3 regions of the Streptomyces sp. P17 genome follow, and region 2 is predicted to be linked to each of the others. Evidence: riboswitches for the same ligand, from Rfam matches in the RefSeq annotation. Region 2 holds a riboswitch; each other region holds the start of a gene.
The links. Region 2 has a riboswitch for thiamine pyrophosphate ahead of thiO (glycine oxidase ThiO). Riboswitches for the same ligand answer to the same signal wherever they lie in the genome.
Positions count from the first base shown of each region.

Region 1 (10,237 bases), on a different contig from region 2:
CCGCCCGGGAGGCTCGCTGCCGGTCACCGCCTGGGTCGACAACGACCACGAGGCCGCGGTCATGGGCATCCTCGATCATCTCGCCGACGCCGGCGCCCGCCGGATCGGCCTGCTGACCGGGACGACGACGGACACGTACACCCATCTGTCCACCACCGCCTACCTCCGCTGGTGCGAGCGGGTCGGCCAGGATCCGGTGTACGAGGCCTACCCGGCGCACGACCCGTGCGCGGGCGCCGTCGCCGCCGACCGGCTGCTGGCCCGCCCCGACCGCCCCGACGCCGTCTACGGCCTGTTCGACCCGAACGGCACCGATCTGCTCGCCGCCGCCCGCCGCTACGGGCTGCGGGTACCGGACGACCTGCTGCTCGTCTGCTGCAGCGAGTCCACCGTGTACGCCAACACCGAGCCGCCCATCACCACGCTCTCGCTGAAGCCGCGCCGGATCGGCACGGCGGTGGTGCAGCTGCTCATCGACGCGATCGAGGGGGTCGAATCGGACCAACCGGTCGAGCAGGTGATACCGACCGAGCTGATCGTGCGTACCTCGTCCCAGCGACGTTCGCCGCGCACGACCGTCAGTCCGCCGCGGTCGCCCGAGGAGCAGTAGAACCGGCCGTAAACGCAGGCGGTAGAAGCCCTGCCCAACCGGGGCGAAAGCCGCGGTGAACCGGAGCCCTGCTCTGATTCACCACCCCTGGGTCATCACATGGCGCGATCGGCATTCCTATGATGGGCCCACGACACCGCGGGCCGCTGCGACCAGGCAGTCCGATGCGGTGCAGATGCGGCGCGATGGTGGAGGGGTCTGATGACTCAGGGGGCCGGTCAGGGACCCGAGGTGGAGCGGACGGCGACGTTGCGCGACTTCCGGGTGCCCGCGTACGTCCACGAGACCGGTCCGTACATCCACAGCACGCATCCGGGCGACATCGCGCCGCCGGTCGAGGAGACCTACCCCGAGGGGTACACCCCCACCCAGCGCGACCTGCCCGTCATCAACCGCGGTGACACGCTTCAGGTGACCGTCGAGCCGGTGACGGCGGTGCCCGCGCAGCAGTCGGGCGGCCCCGGTCCGCTGTTCGTCGTGGGCGATGTCCACGGCTACCTCGACGAACTGGTGGCCGCCCTCCAGGAGAAGGGCCTGATCGACTCCGCCGGCAACTGGTGCGCGGGCACCGCCCGGCTGTGGTTCCTCGGCGACTTCACCGACCGCGGCCCGGACGGCATCGGCGTCATCGACCTCGTGATGCGGCTGTCCGCCGAGGCCGCCGCGGCCGGCGGCTACTGCAAGGCCCTGATGGGCAACCACGAACTGCTGCTCATCGGCGCCAAGCGGTTCTCCGACACCCCCGTCAACTCCGGCGCGGGCACCGCCACCTTCCAGGCGGCCTGGCTGCTCAACGGCGGACAGAAGACCGACATGGACCGCCTCCAGGACCACCACCTCCAGTGGATGGCCCGCCTGGACGCCATGGAGGAGGTCGACGGGCATCTGCTCGTCCACTCCGACACCACCGCCTACCTCGACTACGGCCGCTCCATCGAAGAGGTCAACGACACCGTCCGCGAGACCCTCACCCGCAACGACGCGGACGAGTGCTGGGACCTGTTCCGCAAGTTCACCAAGCGCTTCTCCTTCCGCGACGAGGGCGGCTCCGACGCCGTACGCTCCCTCCTCGATACGTACGGCGGCACCCGTATCGTTCACGGCCACAGCCCGATTCCCTATCTGCTGGGCGAGGTCGGCTCCGAGGACGGCGAGGACGGCGGCGGGCCGGTGGTCGAGGGACCGCACATCTACGCCGGCGGTCTGGCCATCGCGATGGACGGCGGAGTGACCATGGCCGGAAAACTGCTGGTCCAGCAACTTCCCCTGGATATCTGAACGTTCCGCGGGCAGACCTCCCCCGGGCCGGAACGGCCGAAGACGACGCAGGCCAGGGCCCAATTTCTGGAAACCCCCTGTCACCGTGTGCCGTCACCGCTCTACCATCGGCTTATCCGTAGCAGGCTCCCCTCCGTTTCTGCCCGACGGCTCGTCGCCATGCGAGCCCCAAGCCCTACGGAGCATCGGGGGATGCACATGAACAGCGTTCCGCAGCACCTGCACAGTGAGGACCGCCAGGAGTACGAGCGGATCCTCGATGAGGCGCTGCGCTCCGCACCAACCCGCCCGGAACTGGCCGCTGTCGGACAGCGGCTCAACCCCGAACAGCTGCGCACCATGGCGCTCAACGCCTCCGCGATCATCACGGCGGCCGCGGCGACCGAGTACCAGCATTACGTGAAGGTCCGCGAGGAACTGCGCCACCCGGCGCCGTCCACCCCGTCGTCCGTTCGCGAGTCCGGCTCCACCGAGTCGGGTCCGAGCGTGATGGGGCTCGCCGCCACCATGGGAGAGGGCGCCGCCGAGACCGCCGGCGCGGGCATCGTCGCCGTCGCGGCAGTCCTCACCCCCGTCCTCGCCGGAATCGCCGCGGCGATCTTCCTGCTCGTGGGCTACATCCTGAAGATGCTCGAACCCGAGCCGGCGTTCGCCCAGACGATGCTCACCACCGGCTGGGTGTTCGGCGCCGTGACGGCGGCCGCGATCCTCGTCGCCGCCGTCGGACTGCTGCTCACCGCCCTGCGCAACAGGCCGGCACTCGACACCGGCCCCTACGGGCAGTTGGGCAGCGAGGTGGCCCGGGCCAGGGAAGCCTGGCGTGAAGCCCTGCTGGAGCGCGGCATCCTGCCGTTCCTGCGGGACGCGCTGGCCGACCCCGGCACCGCCGCCGCCCTGCACCGCACGGCACCCACGGCGCCGACCAGCCGCATGCCGAGCCTCGGCTACGACCGCCCGGGCTTCTCCAGCCCCGGAGAGGGCCCTGCGTCAGGCCCACGCCCGAGCTTCAGCAGTCCGGACTACACCAGTCCGGATTTCGGGGGCCCGGAGCACCAGCCGGAGTGACCCTGGTCCCTCGGCTTGCGCCCCCCGCCGCGGGGTGCGCAAGCCGAATGTCCGGGCCTTCAGCTGTGATCAGAGGATGCCCGCGCTGCGTGCGGCCACCGTCCAGTGCGGGAACTCCGACAGCAGCCGGTCGTACAGCTCCTGGTCGGGGACCGTGCTGATGTCGTCCACCGCGAAGAAACCGACGTTGTCGACACGGCGGCCGGGCAGGGTGTCGAAGCGCTCCAGGACGCCGTAGTCGGACTTGCCGAGGCCCACGAACTGCCAGAAGATCGGCTCCTCGACGGCCTCCCGGAGCTCCTTCTCGATCTGGGCGTTGCGGTAGACGCCTCCGTCGGAGAAGAACAGCACCAGGGTGGGGACCGGGGCGGGGTTCTGGCGGACGTAGGCGCGGACTTCGGCGATCACCTTCTGTTCCTCGTTCTGGATGCCGACCGTCCGCATGTCGACCTGGCTCTCTTCAAGCCCCTTCTTCCGCTTCTTGGCCCCGAAGAGGCTCATCTCACCGCACCTGACGTGCAGCCGCATCCACTCCGGCAGCTCCCCGAGCCGGAAGTCGGGCAGCCGGGCCGGGTTCGAGGCGAAGGTCCAGGCCTGCATCTCCCCGTCGTCGTCCAACTGCGCGGCCACGGCGGCCATCCGCTCCACGACGTCCGCGACGACTCCCCGGGAGTACAGGAACGACATGGACCCGGAGGCGTCCAGCACCAGGATGACGCGAGCGGTGATACCGGCGGCACCATGCTTGCTGAGACTGACCGCGACCTGCTGCTTACGGAGGTCCAGCCGCTTGCGCATGTCCACGGGCAGGCGCTCTTCGCCCTTGGTGAGACTGGGGGAGGCAGAGGGCGCGGCGGGCGGGGCGGCCGGCGGGGCGGCCGGCGATACGGCGGGCGCCGGCGCCGCCCTCGGCACCGGCGGTGGTGTCGGTAGGGCGGTCTCCTCCTCGTCCACCGAGATGCCGAAGTCCGTTGCCAGCCCCGCGAGTCCGGACGCGTACCCCTGTCCCACCGCCCGGAACTTCCACTTCCCCTGGCGCAGATACAGTTCGCCGCCGATGAACGCGGTCTCCGTGGCCGCCGCCGCGACGAACCGCGCGACCTCGCTCCCGGTCCGGTCGTCGACCAGCTTCAGCGTCAGTCCGGGCACCTGCCCGAACGTCCCGCCGTCGGCCGACGCGCACAGCACGATCCGCTCGACGGCCGGCTCCACCGCCCCGAGGTCGACGGCCACGGTGTCGGTGACGACGCCCCCGACGCGTTGCTTGCCCAGGTGGCTGACGGCCTTGGAGGCGTGGTGCGGCTGGTTGTAGAAGATGAAGTCGGCGTCGTCCCGCACGCGTCCGGCCGCGGTCAGCAGCAGCGCCGAGGCGTCCACGTCGGGCACTCCGGGTCCCTCGGACCAGGAGAGCTCCACGCGTACCGCCGGGGACTCGACAGGAAGATTGGCGCCCTTGCTCAGTGCGGTCATGGGATCAGTCTGCCCAGTGAGGCGGTGCCCCGAAAGCCCGGAACACCACCTCACCCCGGGGCGGCCGCGAACTGACCCAGGTCACCGGGCCGACCGAGCCCCACGGCTCAGGCTGGGCTGTGAGCGCAGGGCTCCCAACCTGTGGTGATCATCGGGGCCGGACAGGCTCTCGTCCATGGCCAGGAGCGACAGAAGCTGCACGGGACGTCCGGCCGAGGCCGCCGCCTCCAGCTTGTGATGGCCGTTGAGCAGGAAATGCGTCAGCCCCCAGTGCTCGTATTCGTCGGTCGACTGGAGGCTCACCGCGGGCTGACAGCGATCCAGCGTCGACACCGCGACTGCAGTCGGCACCGTCCCCTGCGCCATCCGCTCGCCATACTCCGCCACCCGCTCCCGGTCGTTCCAGAGCCCTGACCGACTCAGTGACCCAACGGATCCGCGCTTCGTGTGCTGCCCTCGGGCCGGCTCCGAAACGCGGACCCACCACATGGACCTCAGTCCGCGATCGGCAGGTACACGCGGTTGCCCGCAGCCGCGAACTCCTTGGACTTCTGCGCCATACCTTCCTCGATCTCCCCCGGTGTGCTGCCGTGCTGACGGCGGATGTCCTGCGAGATCTTCATCGAACAGAACTTCGGACCGCACATGGAGCAGAAGTGGGCGGTCTTGGCGGGCTCCGCCGGCAGGGTCTCGTCGTGGAACTCCCGTGCCGTGTCCGGGTCGAGGGCCAGATTGAACTGGTCCTCCCAGCGGAACTCGAAGCGGGCGTCGGACAGGGCGTCGTCCCACTCCTGGGCGCCGGGGTGTCCCTTGGCGAGGTCGGCCGCGTGGGCAGCGATCTTGTAGGTGATGACGCCGGTCTTGACGTCGTCCCGGTTGGGCAGACCCAGGTGCTCCTTGGGCGTGACGTAGCAGAGCATGGCCGTGCCCCACCAGGCGATCATCGCGGCACCGATGCCGGAGGTGATGTGGTCGTACGCGGGCGCGACGTCCGTCGTCAGCGGGCCGAGCGTATAGAACGGAGCTTCATCGCAGATCTCCTGCTGAAGGTCGATGTTCTCCTTGATCTTGTGCATCGGGACATGTCCCGGGCCCTCGATCATGGTCTGTACGTTGAAACGCTTCGCGATCCGGTTGAGTTCCCCGAGCGTCCTCAACTCGGCAAACTGCGCTTCGTCGTTGGCGTCCGCGATCGAGCCGGGCCTGAGGCCGTCGCCGAGCGAGTACGTGACGTCGTAGGCGGCGAGGATCTCGCACAGCTCCTCGAAGTTCTCGTACAGGAAGCTCTCCTTGTGGTGCGCGAGGCACCAAGCCGCCATGATCGAGCCGCCGCGCGAGACGATGCCCGTCTTGCGGTTGGCGGTCAGCGGCACATACGGCAGGCGGACGCCCGCGTGGACCGTCATGTAGTCCACGCCCTGCTCGGCCTGTTCGATGACGGTGTCCTTGTAGATCTCCCAGGTCAGCTCCTCGGCCCTGCCGTCGACCTTTTCGAGGGCCTGGTAGAGCGGCACCGTGCCGATGGGGACGGGGGAGTTGCGCAGCACCCACTCGCGGGTGGTGTGGATATTGCGGCCGGTGGAGAGGTCCATGACCGTGTCGGCGCCCCAGCGGGTCGCCCAGGTCATCTTCTCGACCTCCTCCTCGATGGAGGACGTCACCGCGGAGTTGCCGATGTTGGCGTTGACCTTCACCAGGAACCGCTTGCCGATGATCATCGGCTCGATCTCCGGGTGGTTGACGTTCGCCGGGAGGACCGCACGGCCTGCCGCGATCTCCTCGCGGACGACTTCTGGAGAAACGTTCTCCCGGATGGCGACGTACTCCATCTCGGGCGTGATCTCGCCCCGGCGCGCATACGCGAGCTGGGTGACCGCCTGGCCGTCCCTGCTGCGGCGCGGCAGCCGCGGCCGGCCCGGGAAGACGGCGTCGAGGTTGCGCAGGTTGCCGCCACGGGGCGAGGTGTGCTTGATCCCGTCGTCCTCGGGGCGGACGGGACGGCCCGCGTACTCCTCGGTGTCGCCGCGGGCGATGATCCAGTTCTCCCGCAGCGGGGCCAGACCCCGGCGGACGTCGGTGTCGACGAGCGGATCGGTGTACGGGCCCGAGGTGTCGTACAGCGTGACGGACTGCCCGTTGGTGAGGTGCACCTGACGGACCGGCACCCGTAGATCGGGGCGCGTGCCCTCGACGTACGCCTTGTGCCAGCCGATGGACTTCCCGGCCTCCTGGGACTTCTCGTCCTGGCTGGAGGCAGGCGTGCGTGCGTCCTTGATGGTCATAAGACCTACTCCCTACGCCGGCATTACCCGGTAACAGGTTCGGCGGTCGACGCAGCGGCTTCCGTCTGCCGACGTTCCGTGGGGAAAAGTCACTCGCGTGTGGTGACGTTCCACGTGAAACATCGCTGGGACGGAGGTCAGCGCCCTCTCAGCCCGGTGCTCCGAGCTCCCGCGTGTACAAAGGTGCCCCCACGTTAGCGTCAATTCGGGCGCGGTGAACAGGGGGCCCCTGTCGTTCTCGCGATGATCGGTCGGTGACCACGACGCATGAACCACCGCTCCTGCCTGAGCCGCCCCGCGGTCCCGGTTCCGGATCCACCGGCGGCGGTGACAGGCACGGAAACGGCCACTCCCACAGCCACGCCCATGGACCGGCGGCTCCGGTCTCCAGGCATCTGCGCAAGGTCATCGCGGCGGGTCTCATCCCGTTCACCGCGGCGGTGGTCGCCGGGCTCGTGGTGCTGTGGCCGGACGGCGCGCCCCGCACGAGCGCACCGGAGTCGGCTTCGGCCGGCAGACGCAGCAGGCCACGGTCACCGAGGTCGAGGAGGTCAGCCGCTCCGCGGCGAACGCCTCCGGGGTCCCGCCGACCGGCGACACCTCCACCGCCGAGGGCTCCTCTGCGCAGCAGCAGGAGGGCGGCATCTGCAAGAAGGCCACGGTCCGCGTCGACACCGGCAAGGACAAGGGCCGCACCTTCACCGAGATCGTCCAGCCCGACCAGTCGCGGCAACTTCACGAGGGCGAGAAGGTCGTGGTCGCCTACGAGCCCTCGGCGCCCAAGGACCTCCAGTACGCGGAGGAGATCGTGCGCACGCTGGTCGGCTCGATCGGCCTGGTCGCCTCTGTCCCGGTCACCACGGCTCTGGCCGCCCTGGTGGTCTCGGCCGACCACTCCGAACGGGAGCCCGCGATGGCCGGTGCCCAGACGGCTCCGGGGCGTGGGGGGCGGGGCGGCGGCGCAAGAGGTGAGGCTGGAGGTCGGCCCGAGGTGCTTCCCCGCTCAGCGAAGAAGCGTTCCTGCACGGCCCCGCAGCCCCCGCTGAAGCGTTACGGCACGGCTCCCCGCGCTGCCGTTCCCTAACGCTTCAGCCCGCGCTCTGCTCCTCCGCCAGGATGCGGTCCAGGGCCTCGTCGAGGCTGGCGTCGAAGTCGGACAACGCACCCTCCTGGCCCAGCGGCACCAGCTTGTCGGTGCGGTCGAGGAACGCCACGAGCGGCGCCGCGGAGGAGCGGAACAGCGCGTGATCGCCGCCGACCTGAAGCCGGATCAACACATCGCCGAGCTCATCGGGGTCGGCGGGTGTGACGCGCACATCGCCCTCACCGCACGGCCGGCCCACACCGTCGATCAGCAGCTCCCGCCCGAACGCCCAGGTCACCGGGGCGTCTCCGGGCAGATGGAAGGTCAGCCGCACGGCGTAGGGATCACAGGTCTCGTATCGCAGCTCCACCGGAATGCGGAAGGAGAGCTCCTCGGAGACGAGAAAGCTCATCATGACCTCTGCCTGTACGGACTCGCGCATCGCCTACCCCGTCATCTGCCGTCGGATTGGCCAGGAATGATCCCCCTGACACTGAGGCATCTTGCTGAACGTACACGGCAGATCACAAGGAGTGAGTTTTCAGATACTGATAGAGATCGCCAGTGACCCGAGATGACGTCCGATCTCGGTCTGCAACTGCCGTGCCGCGGCCAGCAGACGGTCGGCCTGATGAACCGGAAGAGAGATCGCCATCGTCGCCGCGGTGGTACCGACGGTGATCGGAATCGCCGCGCACACCGTGCCCAGTGCGTACTCCTGGCGCTCGATCACCAGTTCCATGCGCCGCGTCCGGTCCAGGCGCCGCAGCAGGGTGTGGTCGTCGCGCACGGTGTACGGGGTGATGGGCTGTACCGGATAGCGCTCCAGATGGTCCCGGCGGGTGGCCTCGTCCACCTGGGCCAGCAGGCACTGCCCGATGGCATGCGCGTGCCCGGTCTCGCGGAAGTCGGCCCACTCCTCGACCGCCGGGTTGCCCGGGGTGTCGGAGACACACATGACCTCGATCTCCCCCTCCTGGTACACCGCGTAGTACACGGGTACGCCGATGGCGTCCCGCCAGTGCGCGAGCGCGTCGGCGACCGTGCTGCGACGTTTCTGCTGTGCTCCGCTGCTGCTCAGCCGCTCGGCCGCCTCCCCGAGGAAGAACAGGCCTTTGTCCCGGCGGAGATAGCCCTCGTGGACGAGGGTGCGCAGCAGGTGATAGGCGGTGGGCAGCGCCAGGCCGTTCTCCCGGGCCAGTTGCTTGGCGGGGGCGCCGTGCTCGTGGTCGGCGACGGATTCCAGCAGGCGCATGGCGCGTTGGACGGATCCGATGAGGGTGGCGGAGCCGGAGGAACTCGCCAGGGCCGCGGGATCCGCGGACGCCGAGGGGCTTGCCGGACCCGGAGAGTTCGCGGAACCGGAGAGACTCGTCGGGCTCGTGGGGCCCGCGGAGCTTTGGGGGGTCGGCTGGGTCGGGGGCCGGACGCAGGTTCCGGTGCCGGGGTGAGGGGCCCGGGCGGGTGCGCGGGCTGCGGGGGATTCTGAGGGTGCGGTGTCAACCGTGGCCAAGGATCACTCCCGGAGCGCGAGGGGGCAGCCCGTGCGGGGAACACGGGTGGGGGTGTACGCCGCTCGCGGGGTCGTCCCCGCGTCGATTTCCGGACTCTAATCGTCCGCCACCGCTCGCAGACGGCCTGCCCGGAAACTTCCCTCGGCCGAGGGAACCGATGATTCTGGTTACCGCTCAGCGGTTGCCCGCGGGGCCCTCAGAAGTCGCTCCGCGAAGAAGAGCTCGACGTGAACTTCCGTACGACATAAATGAGTCCGCCGACCAGGGCCACGAAGACCAGCACCTTGAACAGCAGCCCGATGACGAAGCCGACGACGCTCGCTATCAGCCCGCCGAACACCACCAGGGCGATGACCGGCACCGCGATCCACTTCACCCACCACGGCAGTCCCGCGAAGATCTCACCCATCGCCCTCGTCCTTACCTCTCCGCCCGTCGCTGTGCCGGGTCCCGTCGGACGGGCCCGCGCTGTACCGGCGGACCCGTCTCTGCTTGCCTGCCTTCGATGCTAGGGGCGCGGAGGGCTCCGGCGGGGGCCTGGCGCCCCCTGTCCTCCCCTGATCGATCCCCTAGGGAATCCGGGGGCGGACCCTCAGCTCTCGGGCGGAGAGAACACCACGAGCACCCGCAGATCCTCGCTGATGTGGTGGAACCTGTGCGCCACGCCGGCCGGCACGTACACCACGCTGCCCCGCGCCACCTGGGTGGTCTCCATGCCGACGGTGATCGCGGCACGGCCGCTCACGACGAAGTAGACCTCGTCCTGGTTGTGCGGCTTCTGTGGATCACGCTCACCCGCATTCAGCGCGTACAGACCGACCGACATGTTCCGCTCCCGCAGAAACTGCAGGTAGGCGCCCTCATTGGCGGCGCGCTCCGCCTCCAGTTCATCCAGCCGGAATGCCTTCATCGCTCTTGTCCGCCCTCGTCCCAC
Region 1 covers NZ_JAVRBF010000007.1:104,547-114,783, reverse strand. The annotation lists gene RMT89_RS06540 (LacI family DNA-binding transcriptional regulator) at 1-610, shown strand, start outside; gene RMT89_RS06535 (metallophosphoesterase) at 812-1,888, shown strand; gene RMT89_RS06530 (hypothetical protein) at 2,081-2,953, shown strand; gene RMT89_RS06525 (VWA domain-containing protein) at 3,023-4,423, opposite strand; gene RMT89_RS06520 (hypothetical protein) at 4,505-4,810, opposite strand; gene thiC (phosphomethylpyrimidine synthase ThiC) at 4,918-6,705, opposite strand; TPP riboswitch at 6,698-6,888, opposite strand; partial or broken gene RMT89_RS06510 (YibE/F family protein) at 6,960-7,591, shown strand; gene RMT89_RS06505 (SsgA family sporulation/cell division regulator) at 7,794-8,231, opposite strand; gene RMT89_RS06500 (IclR family transcriptional regulator) at 8,331-9,302, opposite strand; gene RMT89_RS06495 (DUF5326 family protein) at 9,500-9,712, opposite strand; gene RMT89_RS06490 (cupin domain-containing protein) at 9,896-10,213, opposite strand.
Region 1: linked by a shared signal. The riboswitch ahead of thiC (phosphomethylpyrimidine synthase ThiC) and the one ahead of thiO (glycine oxidase ThiO) in region 2 are both predicted to bind thiamine pyrophosphate.

Region 2 (10,237 bases):
GTGCCGCCTTCCCCGAGACCGACTACGCCGACGCCTACGCCCTGGAGCTGCGCCCGGGCATGCCGACCGACCCGGCGGCCTGGGAGGGCACACTCCGGGGCACCCCGGTCGTCGGCCGCTCGGACGACGAGGTTCTGCTCGGCCAGGACGCCGGTCATCTCGACTACCGCGCCTCGCTCCTGGTGGACGTGAAGGCGCGGAGGGTGACCCTCGGGTCGGTGGTCCGGATCCACCACAGGCGCGGCCGTCTCTACTGGTCAGTGGTCCGTCACGCCCACCCCTTCATGGCCCGGCTGATGCTCCGCCGCACCCATCGACAGCTCGCCCTGAAAGCTCCCGGGGCGTCTCAGTTGGTGAGCCAGGGAATGGACGATGGACACAACCCCGTAATGTTGACGTCGTGACCGTGAACGCTAAGACCAGCGCAAGCGCTGGCAACACCTGGCGAGACCTGCCCGCGGCGCAGCAGCCCGAGTACCCCGACACCGAGGCTCTGCGCGCAGTGATCGCGGACCTCGAGTCGTATCCGCCGCTCGTCTTCGCGGGCGAGTGCGACCAGCTGCGCGCCCGGATGGCGGCCGTCGCCAAGGGAGAGGCGTTCCTGCTCCAGGGTGGCGACTGCGCCGAGGCCTTCGACGCGGTGTCCGCCGACCAGATCCGCAACAAGCTCAAGACCCTGCTCCAGATGGGCGCCGTGCTGACGTATGCCGCCTCGGTGCCGGTGGTCAAGGTCGGCCGGATCGCCGGCCAGTACTCCAAGCCGCGCTCCAAGCCGACCGAGACCCGCGACGGCGTGACCCTGCCGACCTACCGCGGCGACTCCGTCAACGGCTTCGACTTCACCGAGGCCGCCCGCATCCCGGACCCCGAGCGCCTGAAGCGGATGTACAACGCCTCCGCCTCGACGCTCAACCTGGTGCGCGCCTTCACCACCGGCGGCTACGCCGACCTGCGCCAGGTGCACGCCTGGAACCAGGACTTCGTGAAGTCGTCCCCGTCCGGCCAGCGCTACGAGCAGCTCGCCCGCGAGATCGACAACGCGCTCAACTTCATGCACGCCTGCGGGGCCGACCCGGAGGAGTTCAAGACGGTCGAGTTCTACTCCTCGCACGAGGCGCTGCTGCTGGACTACGAGTCCGCCCTGACCAGGGTCGACTCCCGCACCGGCCGGCTCTACGACGTCTCCGCGCACATGGTGTGGATCGGTGAGCGCACCCGGCAGCTGGACCACGCGCACATCGAGTTCGCCTCGAAGATCCGCAACCCGATCGGCATCAAGCTCGGCCCGACGACCACGGCCGAGGAGGCGCTGCAGTACATCGAGCGCCTGGACCCGGACCGCGAGCCGGGCCGGCTGACCTTCATCGTCCGCATGGGCGCCGACAAGGTCCGCGACAAGCTCCCGGAGCTGATCGAGAAGGTCACCGCCTCGGGCGCCACCGTGGCCTGGGTGACCGACCCGATGCACGGCAACACCTTCGAGGCGGCCTCCGGCCACAAGACCCGCCGCTTCGACGACGTGCTCGACGAGGTCAAGGGCTTCTTCGAGGTCCACAAGTCGCTGGGCACGCACCCGGGCGGCATCCATGTCGAGCTCACCGGTGACGATGTCACCGAGTGCGTGGGCGGCGGCGACGAGATCTTCGTCGACGATCTGCACCAGCGTTACGAGACGGCCTGCGACCCGCGTCTGAACCGCAGCCAGTCCCTTGACCTGGCCTTCCTGGTCGCGGAGATGTACAGGGACCAGTAGCCGGTTCGGCTGTTACCAAAGAGCGCAGTGGGGCGCGGATCACATACGATCCGCGCCCCACGCCACTTTCATGGCTCCTGTGTGCCGGGTAAGGTTAGGTTAGCCTCACCGATCAACGGGCATGCGGTTACATCGGTACGGCACCACTTATCGATCCCGGCGGGAGGTGAACCGCGTGTACGTCTGCAGTTGCTTCGGCATCACCGAGCAGCAGGTGAAGAAGCACGCGGAGGGCGGCGCCTGCACACCTCGCCAGATAGCCTCGGCCTGCAAGGCAGGCACCGACTGCGGTTCGTGTGTACGCCGGATCCAGGCGCTGCTGGGCCGGGGCGCGTGCCCCCGCCGTGAGCTGACCGACCAGGGCCGTCCGGTCCTCGCCGAGCTGGAAGAGCTGGAAGAAGCCGCTTAGCTCGGCTGCTCGATCTGCTGCGCGAGGTAGAGCGCCTCACCGAGCTTGTCGATCAGCTCCAGTTGCGTGTCCAGATAGTCGATGTGGTGCTCCTCGTCCTCCAGGATCGACTCGAAGATGTTCGCGGACGTGATGTCGCCCTTGGTGCGCATCACCTCGATCCCGCGCTTGAGGCGGTCGATCGCCTCCACCTCCACCTGCCGGTCCGCCTGGAACATCTCGGTGACCGTCTGGCCGACCCGCACATGGAACAGCCGCTGGTAGTTCGGCAGGCCGTCCAGCATCAGGATGCGCTCGGTGATCTTGTCCGCGTGCTTCATCTCGTCGATGGATTCTTCACGCGTGTACTTGGCGAGCTTGGTCCAGCCCTTGTTGTCCTGGATCCGGTAGTGCAGCCAGTACTGGTTGATCGCCGTCAGCTCGCCGGTGAGCTGCTCGTTGAGGAATTCGATGACCTCGGGGTCGCCCTGCATCGCAGAGGCTCCTTCCAAGAGAACGGGGGAACTGGCAGGTTGCGCCGCATCCTTGCACCGGCATCGAAGATCGTCCAGTAAGTCTTCACTTAGTAAGTAAGTGCATGCTTACTTCGATTTGACCGCTTTGTTGCTTTGAGCGGCAGCTGGTCAAGTGCACTGCCCCGGGTCTGTCAGGATGGAGACATGGGTCAGCCGGTGGAGCGCGAATCTGGAGGAGCGGTACAGCCGGAGCTCCCGCCGGGGCAGCGCCTGCAGCGCGGCTGGCCGGTCACCCACTACGGACCGGTCCCCAAGTTCCGCCCCGAGCGCTGGGAGTTCAGGGTCTTCGGCGCCACCGCAGACGGTGAGAAGCACTGCTGGACCCATGAGGAGTTCGCGGCCCTGCCGTACACCACCGTCGTGGCCGATCTGCACTGCGTCACCAAGTTCAGCATGCTCGGCGCCGAGTGGGGCGGAATCCCCGCCCGGACCATCCTGGAGCTCGCCCCGCCCGCCGATGCCGTCACCCACGTGATGGTGTGGGCGGAGTACGGCTTCAGCTCCAACCTGCGCCTTGAGGATTTCGCCGCCGAGCGGACCATCTTCGCCACCCACAAGGACGGCGAACTGCTCACCGCGGAACACGGCTTCCCGCTCCGGCTCGTGGTGCCTCACCTGTACGCCTGGAAGGGCCCCAAGTGGGTCCGGGGCGTGGAGTACATGACCGCCGACCGTCGCGGCTTCTGGGAGGAGCGCGGCTACCACAACATCGGCGACCCGTGGAAGGAACAGCGCTACTCCTACCAGGAGGAGCCGGGGGACGGGCCGGAGCTCTAGGGGGTGTTTTGAAAGTCCTGTGCGGTGCCCGCGGTGTTCGGTGCGTGCCCTCGGCGTGCCGGACGAAGGCCCTCGTACTGGACGTACTTGGGTCTTTGGCCGGTGCGGCGAGGGTGCGTGCCGGGCGCCGTGGGTGCTGTGCGGGACTTTCAAAACACCCCCTAGTTGCCTCTGAGCTTCTTCAGCCGTCTCTGAGCTTTAGCCGTCTCTGAGCTTTTTCAAGCGCTCCACGTCCGCCGCGTGCCCCTCCTTGCCGCCGGGCGTCTCGATGATCAGCGGTACGCCCTCGGTGGCCGGGTGGGTCATCAGGGCCCGGAACGGGTCCTCGCCGATATGGCCGGAGCCAATGTTCTCGTGCCGGTCCTTGTGTGCGCCGACCACATCCTTGGAGTCGTTGGCGTGGATCAGCTTCAGCCGTCCCTCGCCGACCGTGTCCACCAGCAGATCCAGGGTCTGGTGCATGCCGTTCGGGCCGGTCAGATCGTGTCCGGCGGCGAAGATGTGGCAGGTGTCCAGGCACACGCCGAGCTTCGGATGGGCGTCCAGCGCCTCGAAGTAGGGCCCGAAGTCCCAGGTGCGGGAGCACAGCGAGTAGCCCTGGCCGGCCGTCGACTCCAGCAGCAGGTACGGGTCGTCGTCGTGGGTCAGCTCGTCCAGCAGCGGCAGCAGGTACTCCCGTACCTGCTTCAGTGCCACCGAGCGGTCTCGGCCGCCGGTCGCGCTGCCGGTGTGCACGACCACGCCCAGCGCCCCGATCTCCCGCCCGCGCCGAAGCGAGTGGCGTAGCGACTCCACCGACTTCTCGACGGTCGCCTCGGTGTGCGAGCCGAAGTTGATCAGGTACGGGGCATGGACGTACGCCGGGATCGACTCCTGCGCGCAGGCCGCGCGGAACTCCTCGTCCTGCCGCGGGTTTCCGGCCGGCGTGGCCCAGCCGCGCGGGTTGGCGACGAAGACCTGCACGGTCTCGGCCTTGAGGTCGCGGGCGTAGGTCAGGCCCACGGAGTTCAGGCCGCCGGCCACGGGGACATGGCCGCCGACGGGATTGCGGAGCTGCTGAACGGTCATCTGTGCGTACGTCCCGTCAGCGGATCTCGATGGTGATCGTCGAGCCCTTGGGCGCGGTGTCACCGCCGTCCACGGACTGGCTCTTGACCGTGTCGCCGAACAGCCCGAGCAGCCCGCGGTCCTCGTCGACCTCGAAGCCCGCCGCCTCCAGCTCGGCCTTGGCGTCGTCGACCTTGTCGCCCACCACGTCCGGGACCTCGACCATCTCCGGGCCCTTGGACAGCGTCAGCGTCACCGTGTCGCCCGCGACGGCCTGGGTGTCGGGCTGAGGCGTCTGCTGGGCCACCGCGCCCTTGCCGACCTCGGAGGAGTTGACCTCCTCGGCGGCGACCTCCACCTTCAGGCCCGCATCCTCCAGCTCGGCCCTGGCGTCCGCCAGGCTCTCGCCGGTGACGTCCGGCACGTCGACCGGGGCGCCCTTGCTCACGACGAGCGCGACGGCGGAGCCCGAGCGGCGCTCGGTGCCGGCCTCGGGGTTCGTCGAGATGACCATGCCCTTGAGGACGGAGTCGCTGAACTCCCGGGTCACCATGCCCGGCTCCAGACCCTCGGTCCTCAGCAGGGCCCGTGCCTTGTCCAGGCGGTGGCCCACCAGGTCGGGGACCTTCACGACCTGCGGGCCCTTGGAGACGACCAGGTTCACCGAGTCGTTCTGCCGTATGCGGCTGCCGACGGCCGGATCGGTGCTGATGACCTGGCCGCGCTTGACGGTGTCGCTGAAGGCGCGCTCGACCTTGCCGACCTCCAGACCGGCGTCCTCCAGCCGGTCCTTGGCCTTGGCCTCGGTCTGGGTCAGCAGCGCCGGGACCCGGGTGAACTGGCCGGAGTTGATGTACCAGACGCCCGCGCCGACACCGAGGACGAGCAAAGCGGCGACGACGAGGGCGAGGGGGCCGCGCCGGGACCCCCGGCGTCTCGTCGGCGGGAGCGGGGCAGGGGACTGCAGACGGCTGGTGTGGGAGAAGCGGTCCTCGTCCTCGTTGACCGGCAGCGGGCGCGGCACCGTCAGCGAACGCGGGATCACGCTGGTGCGGTCCTCGGCGTTGTCGTGCTCGGCGGAGAGCGCCTGCGGGGGCATCGCGTCCAGCTGGTCCGCGCTGAGCGCGGCACGCGTCTGACGGGCCTCGGCGAGCAGCGCGACCGCGTCGTGCGGGCGGACGTCCCGGGTGCGCGCGGTGGCCGAGGCGACCAGCGCGTCGAGCTCGTACGCCAGCCCGGGCACGCGGGCCGAGGGCGGCGGGACGTCCTCGTGAAGGTGCTTGTAGAGCACGATCGCGGGGGAGTCCCCGTCGTGCGGCTTCTCGCCGGTGAGCATCTCGTACAGCACGACACCGCACGCGTACACGTCGACGCGGGCGTCCGCGGCGCCTGGCTGCTCTATCTGCTCGGGCGCGAGATAGGAGACGGTGCCGAGGACGGAACCGGTGGTGTTGGTGACGGAGTCCACGGACCGTACGAGGCCGAAGTCGGCGACCTTCACCCGGCCGTCGTCCCCTATGAGCACGTTCTCCGGCTTCATGTCCCGGTGCACGAACCCGGCGCGGTGCGCGGCGCCGAGCGCGGCGAGCACCGGCTCCAGGATGTCCAGGGCGGCCCGGGGCTGCAGCGCCCCGCGGTCGCGCAGCACGTCACGCAGGGTGCAGCCGGCGATGTACTCCATGGCGAGGTAGACGTACGACCCGTCCGTCCCCTGGTCGAAGACCTGCACGACGTTGGGGTGCGCGAGCCGGGCGACCGACTTCGCCTCCCGGATGAACCGCTCCACGAAGGTGGCGTCGGCCGCGAGCCCCGGGTGCATCACCTTCAGCGCGAGCACACGGTCGAGCCGGGTGTCCACGGCCCGGTAGACCGTGGCCATCCCACCGACGGCGATCCGCGCCTCGACGCGATAACGTCCGTCGAGCACCTGCCCGACCAGCGGGTCCTGAAGGGTCGTATCCACGCAGGCGAGTGTACGAGCAGCGACTGACACCCCTGGCTTCCAGTCCGGGATAGGAGCGGGACTGAAGCCGTCCTGTGACGCAACCCACTTGGCCGTTCAGAATGCGGGACGTTCGGGGTCCAGCACCGCCCTGCCCTCCGCCGGAGACGACGCCTCCGCGAAGTGGCGCCGCGGGATCCGGCCCGCGCGGTACGCCAGCCGTCCCGCCTCCACCGCGTGCCGCATCGCGTCGGCCATCAGGACCGGCTCCTTCGCCCGCGTCACCGCCGAGGCGAGCATCACACCCGCGCACCCCAGCTCCATCGCCAGCGCCGCGTCCGAGGCGGTACCGGCCCCGGCGTCCAGGATCACCGGCACGCGCGCGTGCTCCACGATCAGCTGGAAGTTGTGCGGGTTGCGGATCCCGAGCCCGGAGCCGATCGGGGACCCCAGCGGCATGATCGCCGCGCAGCCGACGTCCTCCAGTTTGCGGGCCAGCACCGGATCGTCGTTCGTGTACGGCAGTACGGTGAACCCGTCGTCGACCAGCGTCTCGGCCGCGTCCAGCAGCTCGATGGGATCCGGCAGCAGCGTCCGCTCGTCGGCGATGACCTCCAGCTTGATCAGATCGGTGCCGAGCGCTTCGCGCGCGAGGCGTGCCGTCAGGACGGCTTCCCCCGCCGTGAAGCACCCCGCCGTGTTCGGCAGCACCCGGATGCCCAGCTTCTCCAGCACCGACAGCACCGAGCCGTGCACCGAGGCGTCCACCCGGCGCATCGCGACCGTCGTCAGCTCCGTCCCGGACGCGACCAGCGCCCGCTCCAGCACCTCAAGGGAGGGCGCACCGCCCGTACCCATGATCAGGCGGGACGAGAAGGACGTACCGCCGAGGACAAAGGGATCGTCGGCCATAGGTCAGCCTCCTTGGACGGCGGTCAGGACCTCGACCCGGTCCCCCTCGGAGAGGGACGTCGAGGACCACTGCGCGCGCGGGACGACGGTTTCGTTGAGCGCGGCGGCCACGCCGGAGGGCGCCGCGGTGAGGGACTTCACGAGCGTGTCGAGAGCCGTGCCCGGCTCGATCCGCCGACGCTCGCCGTTGACCGAGATGTTCATACGGGCTGCTCCGTGAGTGCGAACCGCTTCGGGCTGAACGGACGGGCCTCGTCCGGGAGTTCACCGGTGACCAGGGCGTGCGCGAGGGCGTCCCCGGTGACCGGGGTGAGCAGCACGCCGTTGCGGTAGTGCCCGGTCGCCAGCAGCAGCCCGTCGAGCTCGGTCGGGCCCAGCAGCGGCGCGTTGTCGGGGGACCCGGGACGCAGCCCCGCGCGGGTCTCCGTCAGCGGCAGCTCGGTGATGCCCGGCATCAGCTCGTGCGCGTCGCGCAGCAGCTCGTACACGCCTCCCGCGGTCACCGTCGTGTCCCAGCCCAGCTCCTCGCTGGTCGCCCCGACGACCAGCTCGCCGTTCTCCCGGGGCACGAGGTAGACCTGGCTGCCGCGCACCACCGCGCGCACGGTCCGGCTCAGGAACGGCGCGTGCCGCTTCGGCACGGTCAGCCGCAGCACCTGCCCCTTCACGGGCCGTACGGGAGGCAGTACGTCCTCCGGGACGCCCGCGAGCCGCCCACTGAGGCTGCCGGCCGCGAGGACCACCTGCCCGGCGCCGAGAGCGGTGCCGTCGTCGGTCACGCAGCCCGCAGCCCGTCCCTGGGCGACGGACAGCCGGGACGCCCACGCCCGGTGGAAGACCACGCCCGCCCGCTCGCAGGCCGTCACCAGCGCCCGCGCCAGGCGCCGCGGGTCGATCTGGTGGTCGCCGTCCACCCGGAGCCCGCCCCGCACACTCGGCGCGAGCATCGGCTCCAGACGCCGGCAGTCCCGCCCGGACAGCCACTCGGAGTCGAGCCCCGACTCCCGCTGCAGGGCGTGCAGTTCCCGCAGATGCGCGCGGTCGTCGGCGTCGAGGGCGACCGCGAGCGTGCCGCACTGCCGGTAGCCGAGGTCCTGTCCGGTGAGCTCGGTGAGCTCGGCCGCGAACTCGGGGTAGCGGCGGGCCGAGGCCAGATTCAGGCCGAGCAGCGTCTGCTCGCCGTAGTGCAGTTCCGTGACGGCGGCCAGCATGCCCGCGGCCACCTGGGCGGCGCCGCCGCCCGGTTCGGGGTCCACCACGGCCGTGGTGAACCCGCGCTGTGCGGCCCGCCACGCCGTGACCAGGCCGATGATTCCGCCCCCGAGGACGAGGACGTCTGACGAACGCGTAGGCGACATGGGCGTCCAGCCCCTCCCTTCGCCGGCATGACCCGGATCAGGTTCGTACGGTCGGAGGCCGCCAGCCTCCCTCTCAGCCCGGTGCGTCCGGGCTCCCGCGAGTGCTTGTACGGTGGCCACCCTAGCCCGTGGTTCCGCGCCTCTGTAAGGGAGCCCTTTGCCGTGCCCCGCTCGCTCGACGGCCTCGTCCTCGCCCCTGTCGCCGACCAGGCCCCAGGTCAGGTGGGTACGCGGACCCGGTTCACCTACCACGAGAAGGACGGGGAGATCTGGGCCGAGTACGCGGGCGGCGATGTCGTACGCGGGCATCTGGTGGGTACGCGGGAGGGCGACCGGCTGGACTTCCGGTATGTGCAGCTCAAGCGGGACGGGACCACGTCGTCCGGGCACTGTGTGTCGACGGTCGTGGAGCTGCCCGACGGGCGGCTGCGCCTTGAGGAGACCTGGGAGTGGGAGTCGCAGCCGGGAAACGGGACCAGCGTTGTGGAGCAGGTCACGCGGCACGACGGCTGACTGACAAATTGTCAGTTGTCTATGGTGATCAGGTGAGCGAGCAGACGACGACGTCGCAGCGGCGGGTGGTGGTGGTCGGCGCGGGCATGGCCGGCGTCCAGACCGCGGTCGCCTTGCGGGAACAGGGCTTCACGGGCTCGGTGCGGGTGATCGGCGCCGAACCCCACCAGCCCTACGACCGGCCCCCGCTGTCCAAGGCCGTCCTGCTCGGCAAGGCCGAGGGATCCGCCTTCGACGTGGACTTCGAGGCGCTCGGCATCGAACTCGGCCTCGGCCGCGAGGTGCTGGGCGTGCGCCCCGCCGACCATGAACTGGACACCGCCGAGGGGCCCGTCCCGTACGACGTCCTCGTCCTCGCCACCGGTGCCGAACCGATCCGGCTGCCGGGGGCCGAGGGTATTGCCGGAGTGCATCTGCTGCGCACCCTGGACGACGCCGAGAGGCTGCGGCCCGTGCTCGTCCGGCAGCACGACATCGTGGTCGTCGGCGCGGGCTGGATCGGCGCCGAGTTCGCCACGGCCGCGCGCGAGGCGGGCTGCTCGGTGACGGTCGTCGAGGCCGCGGACCGGCCGCTCGCGGGGGCGCTGCCCGCCGAGGTGGCCGCGCCGATGGCCGCCTGGTACGCCGACAGCGGTGCCGAGCTGCGCACCCACGCGCGCGTGGCGCGCGTCGAGCCCGGCGCGGTGGTCCTCGACGACGGCTCGCGACTGCCCGCGGGCGCCGTCGTGGTCGGCATCGGCGCCCGTCCCGTCACCGCCTGGCTGGCCGGTTCCGGCATCGAGCTCGGTGCGCAGGGCGAGGTGGTGGCCGACGACCATCTGCGCACCTCCGCGCCCGGCATCTACGCGGTCGGCGACTGCGCCTCCTTCCCCTCCGCCCGGTACGGCGAGCGTCTGCTGGTCCACCACTGGGACAACGCCCTGCAGGGGCCGCGCACGGTCGCCGCCGACATCATCGGCGAGGCCCCCCTGGTCTACGACCCGGTCCCGTACTTCTGGTCCGAGCAGTTCG
Region 2 covers NZ_JAVRBF010000001.1:39,563-49,799, forward strand. The annotation lists gene RMT89_RS00200 (DUF2867 domain-containing protein) at 1-404, shown strand, start outside; gene RMT89_RS00205 (class II 3-deoxy-7-phosphoheptulonate synthase) at 401-1,753, shown strand; gene RMT89_RS00210 ((2Fe-2S)-binding protein) at 1,920-2,162, shown strand; gene bfr (bacterioferritin) at 2,159-2,635, opposite strand; gene RMT89_RS00220 (sulfite oxidase-like oxidoreductase) at 2,822-3,454, shown strand; gene RMT89_RS00225 (deoxyribonuclease IV) at 3,653-4,522, opposite strand; gene pknB (Stk1 family PASTA domain-containing Ser/Thr kinase) at 4,539-6,464, opposite strand; gene RMT89_RS00235 (thiazole synthase) at 6,561-7,355, opposite strand; gene thiS (sulfur carrier protein ThiS) at 7,359-7,559, opposite strand; gene thiO (glycine oxidase ThiO) at 7,556-8,713, opposite strand; TPP riboswitch at 8,711-8,822, opposite strand; gene RMT89_RS00250 (hypothetical protein) at 8,876-9,226, shown strand; gene RMT89_RS00255 (FAD-dependent oxidoreductase) at 9,313-10,237, shown strand, end outside.

Region 3 (10,237 bases), on a different contig from region 2:
TCGTCGGGCACCGGCAGCTTGCCCCAGGGTGTGTCGGCGGCCTGCCCGGTGACCGTCGCCGGGACCACGTTGTCGAAACCGAGGAAGCGGGCCACGAACTCGTCCGCCGGCCGCTGCCACACATCCAGTGGCGTACCCGCCTGGGCGATCCGCCCGTCCCGCATCACCACGACCCGGTCGGCGAGTGCGAAGGCCTCGCCCTGGTCGTGCGTCACGGCCAGCACGGTCGTGCCCAACTCAGTGAACAGCTCCCGCAGTTCCACCACCAGCCGCTCCCGCAACGAGCGGTCGAGCTGTCCGAGCGGCTCGTCGAGCATCAGCAGCCGGGGCCTGGGCGCCAGCGCACGGGCCAGCGCCACCCGCTGCTGCTCGCCGCCGGAGAGGGCCGCGACGGCCCGGCCGGCGGCCCCCGGAAGTCCGACGAGATCGAGCAACTCCTGGACCCGGTCGGCCTGTTGCCGCTTCGACGCCCCGTGCATCCGCAGCCCGAAGGCAACGTTCCCGCCCACGTCCCGCTGCGGAAAGAGCTGGTGGTCCTGGAACATCAGCCCCACCCCACGCCGGTGCGCGGGGATGCCGTTCTGGTCACGCCCGTCGAGCAACACCCGCCCGGAGTCGAGGGGTTGCAGACCGGCGACCGCCCGCAGCAGCGTCGACTTGCCACTGCCGCTGGGCCCGAGCACGCACACCACCTCGTGCTCGGCGACCGACAGATCCACGGCGTCGAGCACGGCCCGCCCGCCGAACCGCACGGTCGCGTTCTCCAGGCTCAGCAGCATCAGAACTCCCCCGTCCGATCGGTCCGCAGCCGCTCCAGCACCAGCAGCGCCACCGCGCACACCACCATCAGAATCGTCGAAAGGGCCATCGCCTGGCCGTAGTTGAGCTGCCCGGCCCGCCCGAGCAACTTGGCCACGGCGACCGGCAGCGTCGGATTGTCCGGCCGCGCGATGAACACGGTCGCCCCGAACTCCCCCAGCGATACGGCGAAAGCGAACCCGGCCGCGATCAGCAGAGCTCGCCGCACCAAGGGCAGATCCACCTCCCGCCACACCCGCCACGGCGACGCCCCGAGCACGGCCGCGGCCTCCCGCAACCGGTGATCGACGGCTCGCAGCACCGGCAGCATGGTCCGTACGACGAACGGCACCCCGACCAGCGCCTGCGCGAGCGGCACCAGGATCCAGCTGGCCCGCAGGTCCAGCGGCGGCTCGTCCAGGGCGATCAGAAAGCCGAATCCGACGGTCACCGCGGACACCCCGAGCGGCAGCATCAGCAGCGCGTCGAATCCCCGTACGAACCGGCCCGCGTCCCGCCGGGTCAGCGCGGCGGCGGCGAGGCCTCCGATCAGCACGGCGATGGCGGTGGCGACGACGGCGTAGGACAGCGAGTTGCCGATCGCATCGATCGGCGGGACCAGGAAGACTCCGCCGTCGGCGGAGGTCAGCGCCCGGTAGTAGGCGAGGTCGGGGGCGCCGAGGGACCGCTGCACCAGCACGGCGAGCGGCAGCAGAAGCAGTACGGCGATGGTGGCGAGGACCCCGGCCAGCAGCGCCCACTGCCCGGCCCCGCGCGGCCGGCGCGCGGTCTGCGAGGCGTCCACCAGACGCAGGGCGGTCTCCCGCCGCCGTACGGTCCAGGCGTGCAGGGCGAGGATTCCGCCGACGGCCGCGAACTGGACGATCGTGAGGACCGCGGCCGTGGACAGGTCGAAGATCTCGGAGGTCTGGCGGTAGATCTCCACTTCGAGGGTGGAGAAGGTCGGGCCGCCGAGGATCTGCACGACACCGAAGGAGGTGAAGGTGAACAGGAAGACCATCAGGGTGGCGGCGGCCACGGCCGGGCCGAGCGCCGGGAGGGTGATCTGCCGCCACGCCGTCAAGCGCGACGCCCCGAGCATCCGCGCCGCCTCCTCCTGCCGAGGGTCGAGCTGCGCCCAGAGCCCTCCGACGGTGCGCACGACGACCGCGTAGTTGAAGAAGACATGCGCCAGCAGGATCGCCCATACGGTCGTGTCCAGCCGTACGCCCCACAACTCGTCGAGCAGTCCGCCGCGCCCGACGAGCGCCAGGAAGGCCGTACCGACGACGACCGTCGGCAGCACGAACGGCACTGTCACCACGGCCCGCAGGATCTGCTTGCCGGGGAAGTCGAAGCGGGCGAACACATACGCGCCGGGCAGCGCGATCAGCAGGGTCAGCGCGGTGGAGGCGAGGGCCTGCCAAGTGGTGAACCACAGGACGTGCCGGATGTCCGGCTGGCTCAGGACATCCCCGATCCGGCCGAGCTGCCATCCCCCGTCGACCCGCAGACCGCGCGCGACGATCGCGGCGACAGGGTAGGCGAAGAAGACGCCGAAGAACGCGACGGGCAGGGCCATGAGGCCCAGCCGCGCCGCATGCCTGGTCCGGCCGGCTACTTCAGTACGAGCGAGGTCCACGACTTGACCCACTCATCGCGATACTCGGCGATCTTGGCGGGGTCCATGGTCTGCGGGTCCTTGGCCGCGGGCCCGTACGTGGTGAACTCCGCGGGCACGCTCGCCTCCTCGACCACGGGGTAGACGAACATGTTCAGCGGCATGTCCTCCTGGAATTTCTTGCTGACCAGGAAGTCGATCAGCGCCTTGCCGCCCTCGCTGTTCTTGGCGTTGCTCAGCAGGCCCGCGAACTCGATCTGCCGGAAGCAGGTGCCCTCCGCGACCCCGGTGGGAGCGGTCGTCGGCTTCGGGTCGCCGTAGATCACCTCGGCGGGCGGCGAGGAGGCGTACGACACGACGAGCGGCCGGTCCGCCTTCGCGGCCTTGCCACCGGCGGAGCCGGAGAACTCCTCGTTGTAGGCCTGCTCCCAGCCGTCGACCACCTTCACGCCGTTGGCCTTGAGCTTCTTCCAGTAGTCCGGCCAGCCGTCGTCGCCGTACTGCGCGGCGGTGCCGAGCAGGAAGCCGAGTCCTGGTGAGGAGGTGGATGCGTTCTCGGTGACCAGGAGGTTCTTGTACTCGGGCCTGATCAGGTCGTCGAGGGAGGCCGGCGGGGTCAGCTTGCGGTCCTCGAAGTACTGCTTGTCGTAGTTGACGCAGATGTCGCCGTAGTCGACCGGCGTGACCCGGTGCTCGCCCTTGTCGAGCTGGAAGCCGGCGTCGATCTGTTCGAGGCCCTTCGCCTCGTACGGCTGGAAGAGCCCGTTGTCGAGCGCCCGGGACAGCAGGGTGTTGTCGACGCCGAAGAAAACGTCACCCTGCGGGTTGTCCTTGGTGAGGATGGCCTTGTTGACGGCCTGCCCGGCGTCGCCGTCCTCCAGGACCTTGACCTTGTAGCCGGACTCCTTCTCGAAGGCGGCGAGGACGTTCTTGGAGACGGCCCACGAGTTGTGGCTCACGAGGGTGACAGTCCTGGAGCCGCCGGCGGACTCGCCGTCGCCGGACGACCCGCACGCGGACAGCACGACGAGACCGAGGCCGACGAAGGCAGCCAGATGCTTCTTGTTGTTCACGGTGATGACCGAACTTCCTACCCAGAATGACCTGGGCGAGGTTCAGAGGGTCTGCGGCCCGATCGCCGCACTCTCAGCGCTGTCGCGCTCCCCTGTCGGATATTGAAGATGTACGTACGACGATCAGACTACCGCTCGGTGGCCGCGAGCTGACCACAGGCCCCGTCGATCTCCTGACCACGGGTGTCCCGGATCGTCACCGGCACGCCGTGGGCGGCGATGGCCTCGACGAAGGCCTTCTCGTCCTCGGGCCGGGAGGCGGTCCACTTCGAGCCCGGAGTCGGGTTCAGCGGAATCAGGTTCACATGCACGGGCCTGCCCTTGAGCAGCCGCCCGAGCCGGTCACCGCGCCAGGCCTGGTCGTTGATGTCCCGGATGAGCGCGTACTCGATGGACAGCCGGCGTCCGGACTTGGCGGAGTACTCGAACCCTGCGTCGAGGACCTCGCGGACCTTCCAGCGGGTGTTCACGGGGACGAGGGTGTCGCGCAGTTCGTCGTCGGGCGCGTGCAGCGAGATCGCGAGCCGGCACTTGAAGCCCTCGTCGGAGAACCGGTTGATGGCCGGGACGAGACCGACGGTGGAGACGGTGATGCCACGCTGGGACAGCCCAAGGCCGTCGGGCTCCGGATCGGTGAGCCGCCGGATGGCACTCACGACCCGGTTGTAGTTGGCGAGCGGCTCGCCCATGCCCATGAAGACGATGTTGGACAGCCGAGCCGGCCCGCCGGGGACCTCCCCGTCCCGCAGGGCCCGCATCCCGTCGACGATCTGATGGACGATCTCGGCGGTGGACAGATTCCGGTCCAGCCCGGCCTGCCCGGTGGCACAGAAGGGGCAGTTCATCCCGCACCCGGCCTGCGAGCTGATGCACATGGTGACCCGGTCCGGGTACCGCATCAGCACGGACTCGACGAGCGTCCCGTCGAACAGCCGCCACAGCGTCTTACGGGTGGTCCCCTCATCGGTCGACAGATGCCGTACGACGGTCATCAGCTCGGGGAACAGCTCCTCGCGCAGCTTGCCGCGCGCCCCGGCGGGGATGTCGGTCCACTGCTCGGGGTCGTGGGTGTACCGCGCGAAGTAGTGCTGCGAGAGCTGCTTGGCACGAAACGGCTTCTCCCCGACCGCCGCGACGGCGTCCTTACGCTCGGCGGGCGAAAGATCGGCAAGGTGCCGCGGCGGCTTCTTGACTCCGCGCGGGGCGACGAATGTGAGTTCTCCGGGCTTAGGCATGGCCGTACCAGTGTCGCAGATCGATTGACCAGGCCCTCCCACCCGGCAATACCACCCCGGGCGGCCGCCTGCAGACTGCCGAAGAAGGTGAGGACGGCTTCCAGGATCCGGCTCCGGCGGCGGTGCGCCTTGCCGCAGTAGCGGCGTCTGCGGAGGCGTCCGGGCGGCTGCGGGACCGGTGCCTCACACCACTTGCAGCACACTTCCGCACGCTGGCGGCGCCTCGGAAACAGATGTAGCCGACCCGGGGGCGGACCTTGGCGACCGCCCGCGGGACCGGTCCGCCGAAAGGACCTACGCCGTGGTCCCCTCCAGCCTCTCCTTGAGGAGTGCCTCGTCCCTCGGAAGCTCCTTGCGGACCTGGGGACGGACGACGAGGGGCACCAGGACCTTGCCCAGACCGTGTCCTTCGAAGTCGATCTCTATCGTCACGCGGGAGCGACGGCCGTCGTCGAGCGGCTCGATCGAACCGTGGGTACGGGGCCGCACGGGCCCCGTGACCCCGTGCAGATCCCAGCTGCGCGCCGGGACGAGGTCGTCGAACTCCACGGTCATCGGGATCTCACGGTTGCCGATACGGCGCGTGACCCGGACCTGGGAACCGGGGTGCAGGGGCCCCTCTTCGAGCGGCTCCGCCTTGACGGCGCTCAGCTGCCATTCGGGCAGGTGGGAGGGGTCGGTGATATACGCGTAGACGTCTTCGGGCGTGCAGTCGACGTCGATGGATTCTCGGATGACGGACATGGTTGAACTCCCTTTTTGAGGGCGTACACCCAAATCGTCCCACCGGACCGCCCGACTGAACAGGCGAGCCCCCGCCGAGGCGGGGGCTCGTCCAGGACGGATACGACGCTCAGCCGGATCCGACGAACAGCACGAGCAGCAGCCAGACGACCGGCGCCGTCGGCAGCAGCGAGTCCAGGCGGTCCATGATGCCGCCGTGCCCCGGCAGCAGCGTGCCCATGTCCTTGATGCCGAGGTCACGCTTGATCATCGACTCGCCGAGGTCGCCCAGCGTGGCGCTGCCCGCCACCGCGAGGCCGAGCACGAGGCCCTGCCACCAGGCGCCGTCGTCGATCAGGAACTGCATACACAGCGCGCCCGCGACCATGGCGAACGAAACCGCCCCCAGCAGCCCCTCGCGGGTCTTGCCGGGGCTGATGCGCGGGGCGAGCTTGTGCCTGCCGAAGCGCCAGCCGATCGCGTACGCCCCGGTGTCGCTGACCACCGTCAGCAGCAGGAACGTCAGCACCCGGGCCGGGCCGTCGTCGGCGGTGAGCATCATCGCGACGAAGGTCGCCAGGAACGGAACGTAGAAGGCCGCGAAGACGCCCGCGGTGACGTCCTTGAGGTAGCCCTCCGGCGGTTCCGTCATCCGCCAGACCAGGACGGCCAGCGCGGTCAGCGCCATCGCCACCCAGGCGCCCTCGGCGCCCCGGACGTAACCGGCGACGACCATCGCGGCACCGCCGACCGCGAGGGGCACGAGCGGCGCTCTGATGCCCTTGCGCTCGTCGAGCCGCCTGGTCAGCTCCCACAGACCCACGACGACGGCGACGGCCACGACGCCGACGAACACGGCCTTGTAGACGAACAGCGAGGCGACGATCACCGCGCCGAGCCCGATACCGACCCCTATCGCCGCACCCAGATCGCGCCCCGCGCTCTTCTTCTGCGGTCGGGGCGCAGGCTGCGGGGCGTCGTGCATGGGCTCCGGATTCTGCGGCGCGTTCCCGTGGGGCTGCGCCCGCGGCGTCTCGTCGCGGAACAGGGGGCCACTCAGCCGAGCGGCCCCCCGGTCGTCATCCTGGTCTCCGCCATACGACGGTACGTCGGGCACGATGGGCATGGGGCGAGTGTGCTGCGCCTCAGGCGCATCGTACGCGGGACCCGCCGGGGCAGCCCCCTGGACAGGCCCCTGGTCAGACGGCCCCCAGTACCCGGCTTGTGGCGGCGCTCCCCAGGAAGAGTCGTTCATCAGACCTCGAGCAGCTCCGCTTCCTTGTGCTTCAGGAGCTCGTCCACCTGCGCCACGTACTTGTGGGTGGAGTCGTCGAGCTCCTTCTCCGCCCGGCGGCCCTCGTCCTCGCCGACCTCGCCGTCCTTGATCAGCTTGTCGATCGCGTCCTTGGCCTTGCGGCGCACCGAGCGGATGGACACGCGCGCGTCCTCGGCCTTGCCCTTGGCGACCTTGATGTAGTCGCGGCGGCGCTCCTCGGTGAGCTCGGGGAACACCACACGGATGATGTTGCCGTCGTTGCTCGGGTTGACGCCCAGGTCGGAGTCGCGGATCGCCTGCTCGATGTTGCGCAGCGCGCTCTTGTCGAAGGGGGTCACGACCGCCATGCGCGGCTCCGGCACGGAGAACGAGGCCAGCTGGTTGATCGGCGTCGGCGCGCCGTAGTAGTCGGCCACGATCTTGTTGAACATCGCCGGGTGCGCACGGCCGGTGCGGATCGCGGCGAAGTCCTCCTTGGCGACCACGACGGCCTTCTCCATCTTCTCCTCGGCTTCAAGGAGGGTCTCTTCGATCACCACTTGCTCCTGCGTGTCTTGAGTAGGCCCGGCTGCGGTTCCTGAGGGGCGGCGGCCGGCTGCGTCGCGTCTTCTTCCTGCACGGTTCCCGACCCGCAGGACATTGTCCATCCCCCGGTCAGGGTCCGTAGGTCTTGCCTGTCAGTCCCGGCTGTCCTGGTCACCCACAAGCGTGCCGATCTTCTCACCCTTGACGGCGCGGGCGATATTGCCCTCCACCAGAAGCTCGAACACCAGGATCGGAAGCTTGTTGTCGCGGCACAGCGTGATGGCGGTGGCGTCGGCGACCCTGAGGTCCCGGGTGATGACCTCGCCGTAGCCGAGGGAGTCGAACTTGACCGCGTCCGGGTTGGCCTTCGGGTCGGAGTCGTAGACCCCGTCCACGCCGTTCTTGCCCATCAGCAGGGCTTCGGCGTCGATCTCCAGGGCGCGCTGGGCGGCGGTCGTGTCGGTGGAGAAGTACGGCATGCCCATACCGGCGCCGAAGATGACCACACGGCCCTTCTCCAGGTGGCGCACGGCGCGCAGCGGGATGTACGGCTCGGCGACCTGGCCCATGGTGATGGCGGTCTGGACCCGGCTGTCGATGCCCTCCTTCTCCAGGAAGTCCTGGAGGGCGAGGCAGTTCATCACGGTGCCGAGCATGCCCATGTAGTCGGAGCGGGCGCGGTCCATGCCGCGCTGCTGGAGTTCGGCGCCACGGAAGAAGTTGCCGCCGCCGATGACGACCGCGACCTGCGCGCCGTCGCGCACGACGGCCGCGATCTCGCGGGCGATCTTGTGCACCACGTCCGGGTCCACGCCCAGGCCGCCACCGCCGGAGAAGGCCTCTCCGGACAGCTTCAGCAGATACCGGCCGCGTACTTTGCCGTCGTCGCTCTTCTGGGCCTTGGTGGTCATGGAATTCTCAATTCTTTGAACGGGTCGCACATACGAAGAAGGCCACTGCCGATGGGAACTGGTTCGTGTCCCATGCGCGGCAATGGCCTCCTCGTCAGATCTGCTGTCGTCCGCCACACAAGTGACGGCGTACGCGGACGACTGCTGTCGACCCTATCGGGGTCGAGCGTCGATCGCGGTACGGACTCAGATGCCGACCTTGATACGCGTGAAGCGCTTCAGGGTGACACCGGCCTCGTCCAGGACCTTCTGGACGGACTTCTTGTTGTCGAGCGCGTACGGCTGGCCGAGCAGCGTGGCGTCCTTGAAGAAGCCGTTGAGGCGACCCTCGACGATCTTCGGCAGGGCGGCCTCGGGCTTGCCCTCGGCGCGGGTGGTCTCCTCGGCGACGCGGCGCTCGGACTCGACGACCTCGGCCGGGACCTCGTCCTTGGAGAGGTACTTCGGCGCGAAGGCGGCGATGTGCTGGGCGATGCCCTTGGCCAGCTCGGCGTCGGCCTTGTCCAGCTCGACCAGGACACCGATCTGCGGGGGCAGGTCGGGCATGGTGCGGTGCATGTAGGCGTAGACGAAACCGTCGGCGAACTGCGCGAAGCGGTCGAGGACGATCTTCTCGCCGAGGTTGGCGTTGGCCTCGTCCACGAACGCCTGGACGGTCTTGCCGGCCTCGATCTCGGAGGCGAGCAGGGCCTCGATGTCGGCCGGGGCGGTCTTGGCGACGTGCTCGGCGATCTGGTGGGCGACGGCCTGGAACTTGTCACCCTTGGCGACGAAGTCCGTCTCGCACTTCAGCTCGACCAGGACACCGGAGGTGTTGTCGTCGGCGATGAGGGAGACCACGGCGCCGTTCTCGGCGGAGCGGCCCTCGCGCTTGGCGACGCCCTTCTGGCCCTTGATGCGGAGCGCCTCGACGGCCTTGTCGACGTTGCCCTCGGCCTCGTCCAGCGCCTTCTTGCAGTCCATCATGCCGGCGCCCGTGAGCTCACGGAGCTTCTTGACGTCGGCGGCGGTGTAGTTCGCCATGAGTCTCGAAATCTTTCTCGAAGTCTGGAAGATCGAAGATCTGCGGAGTCTGCGATCCACATGTAGTCGCGGACCGACGACCCACCGCTGACCTACGGGTGAACGGCGGGGGCGGACTTGATGTCACCGCCCCCGCCGTCAACCCTGACGCTGACGGGTCAGGCCTGCTCGGCCTCGGCAGCCGGAGCCTCATCGGCGGCCGGAGCCTCGGCAGCGGCCTCGGCGGGCGCCTCGGCGGCGGCCTCGGCGGGGGCCTCAGCGGCGGCCTCGGCGGGGGCCTCGGCGGCAGCCGGAGCCTCCTCGGCCTTCTTCTCGCCCTCAAGCAGGTCGCGCTCCCACTCGGCGAGCGGCTCGCCCGCGGCCTTCTCGCCCTTGCCCTCCGTCGCCACACCGGAACGGGCGATGAGGCCCTCGGCGACGGCGTCGGCGATCACACGGGTGAGCAGGGTGACGGAGCGGATCGCGTCGTCGTTGCCCGGGATCTTGTAGTCGACCTCGTCGGGGTCGCAGTTGGTGTCGAGGATGGCGACGACCGGGATGTTGAGCTTCCGGGCCTCGCCGACCGCGATGTGCTCCTTCTTGGTGTCCACGATCCAGACGGCGCTGGGCACCTTCTGCATCTCGCGGATACCACCGAGGGTCTTCTCCAGCTTGGCCTTCTCACGCGAGAGGACCAGGAGCTCCTTCTTGGTCAGACCCGAAGCGGCGACGTCCTCGAAGTCGATCTGCTCAAGCTCCTTGAGGCGCTGCAGACGCTTGTAGACGGTGGAGAAGTTGGTGAGCATGCCGCCCAGCCAGCGCTGGTTGACGTAGGGCATGCCGACGCGGGTGGCCTGCTCGGCGATGGCCTCCTGCGCCTGCTTCTTCGTGCCGACGAACATGACCGTGCCGCCGTGGGCGACGGTCTCCTTGACGAACTCGTAGGCGCGGTCGATGTACGACAGCGACTGGAGCAGGTCGATGATGTAGATGCCGTTGCGCTCGGTGAAGATGAAGCGCTTCATCTTCGGGTTCCAGCGACGGGTCTGGTGACCGAAGTGGACGCCGCTTTC
Region 3 covers NZ_JAVRBF010000050.1:263-10,499, forward strand. The annotation lists gene RMT89_RS28500 (ABC transporter ATP-binding protein) at 1-779, opposite strand, end outside; gene RMT89_RS28505 (iron ABC transporter permease) at 779-2,380, opposite strand; gene RMT89_RS28510 (thiamine ABC transporter substrate-binding protein) at 2,416-3,492, opposite strand; TPP riboswitch at 3,489-3,596, opposite strand; gene rlmN (23S rRNA (adenine(2503)-C(2))-methyltransferase RlmN) at 3,621-4,727, opposite strand; gene RMT89_RS28520 (SRPBCC family protein) at 5,022-5,471, opposite strand; gene RMT89_RS28525 (phosphatidate cytidylyltransferase) at 5,581-6,705, opposite strand; gene frr (ribosome recycling factor) at 6,705-7,262, opposite strand; gene pyrH (UMP kinase) at 7,404-8,162, opposite strand; gene tsf (translation elongation factor Ts) at 8,349-9,185, opposite strand; gene rpsB (30S ribosomal protein S2) at 9,344-10,237, opposite strand, start outside.
Region 3: linked by a shared signal. The riboswitch ahead of RMT89_RS28510 (thiamine ABC transporter substrate-binding protein) and the one ahead of thiO (glycine oxidase ThiO) in region 2 are both predicted to bind thiamine pyrophosphate.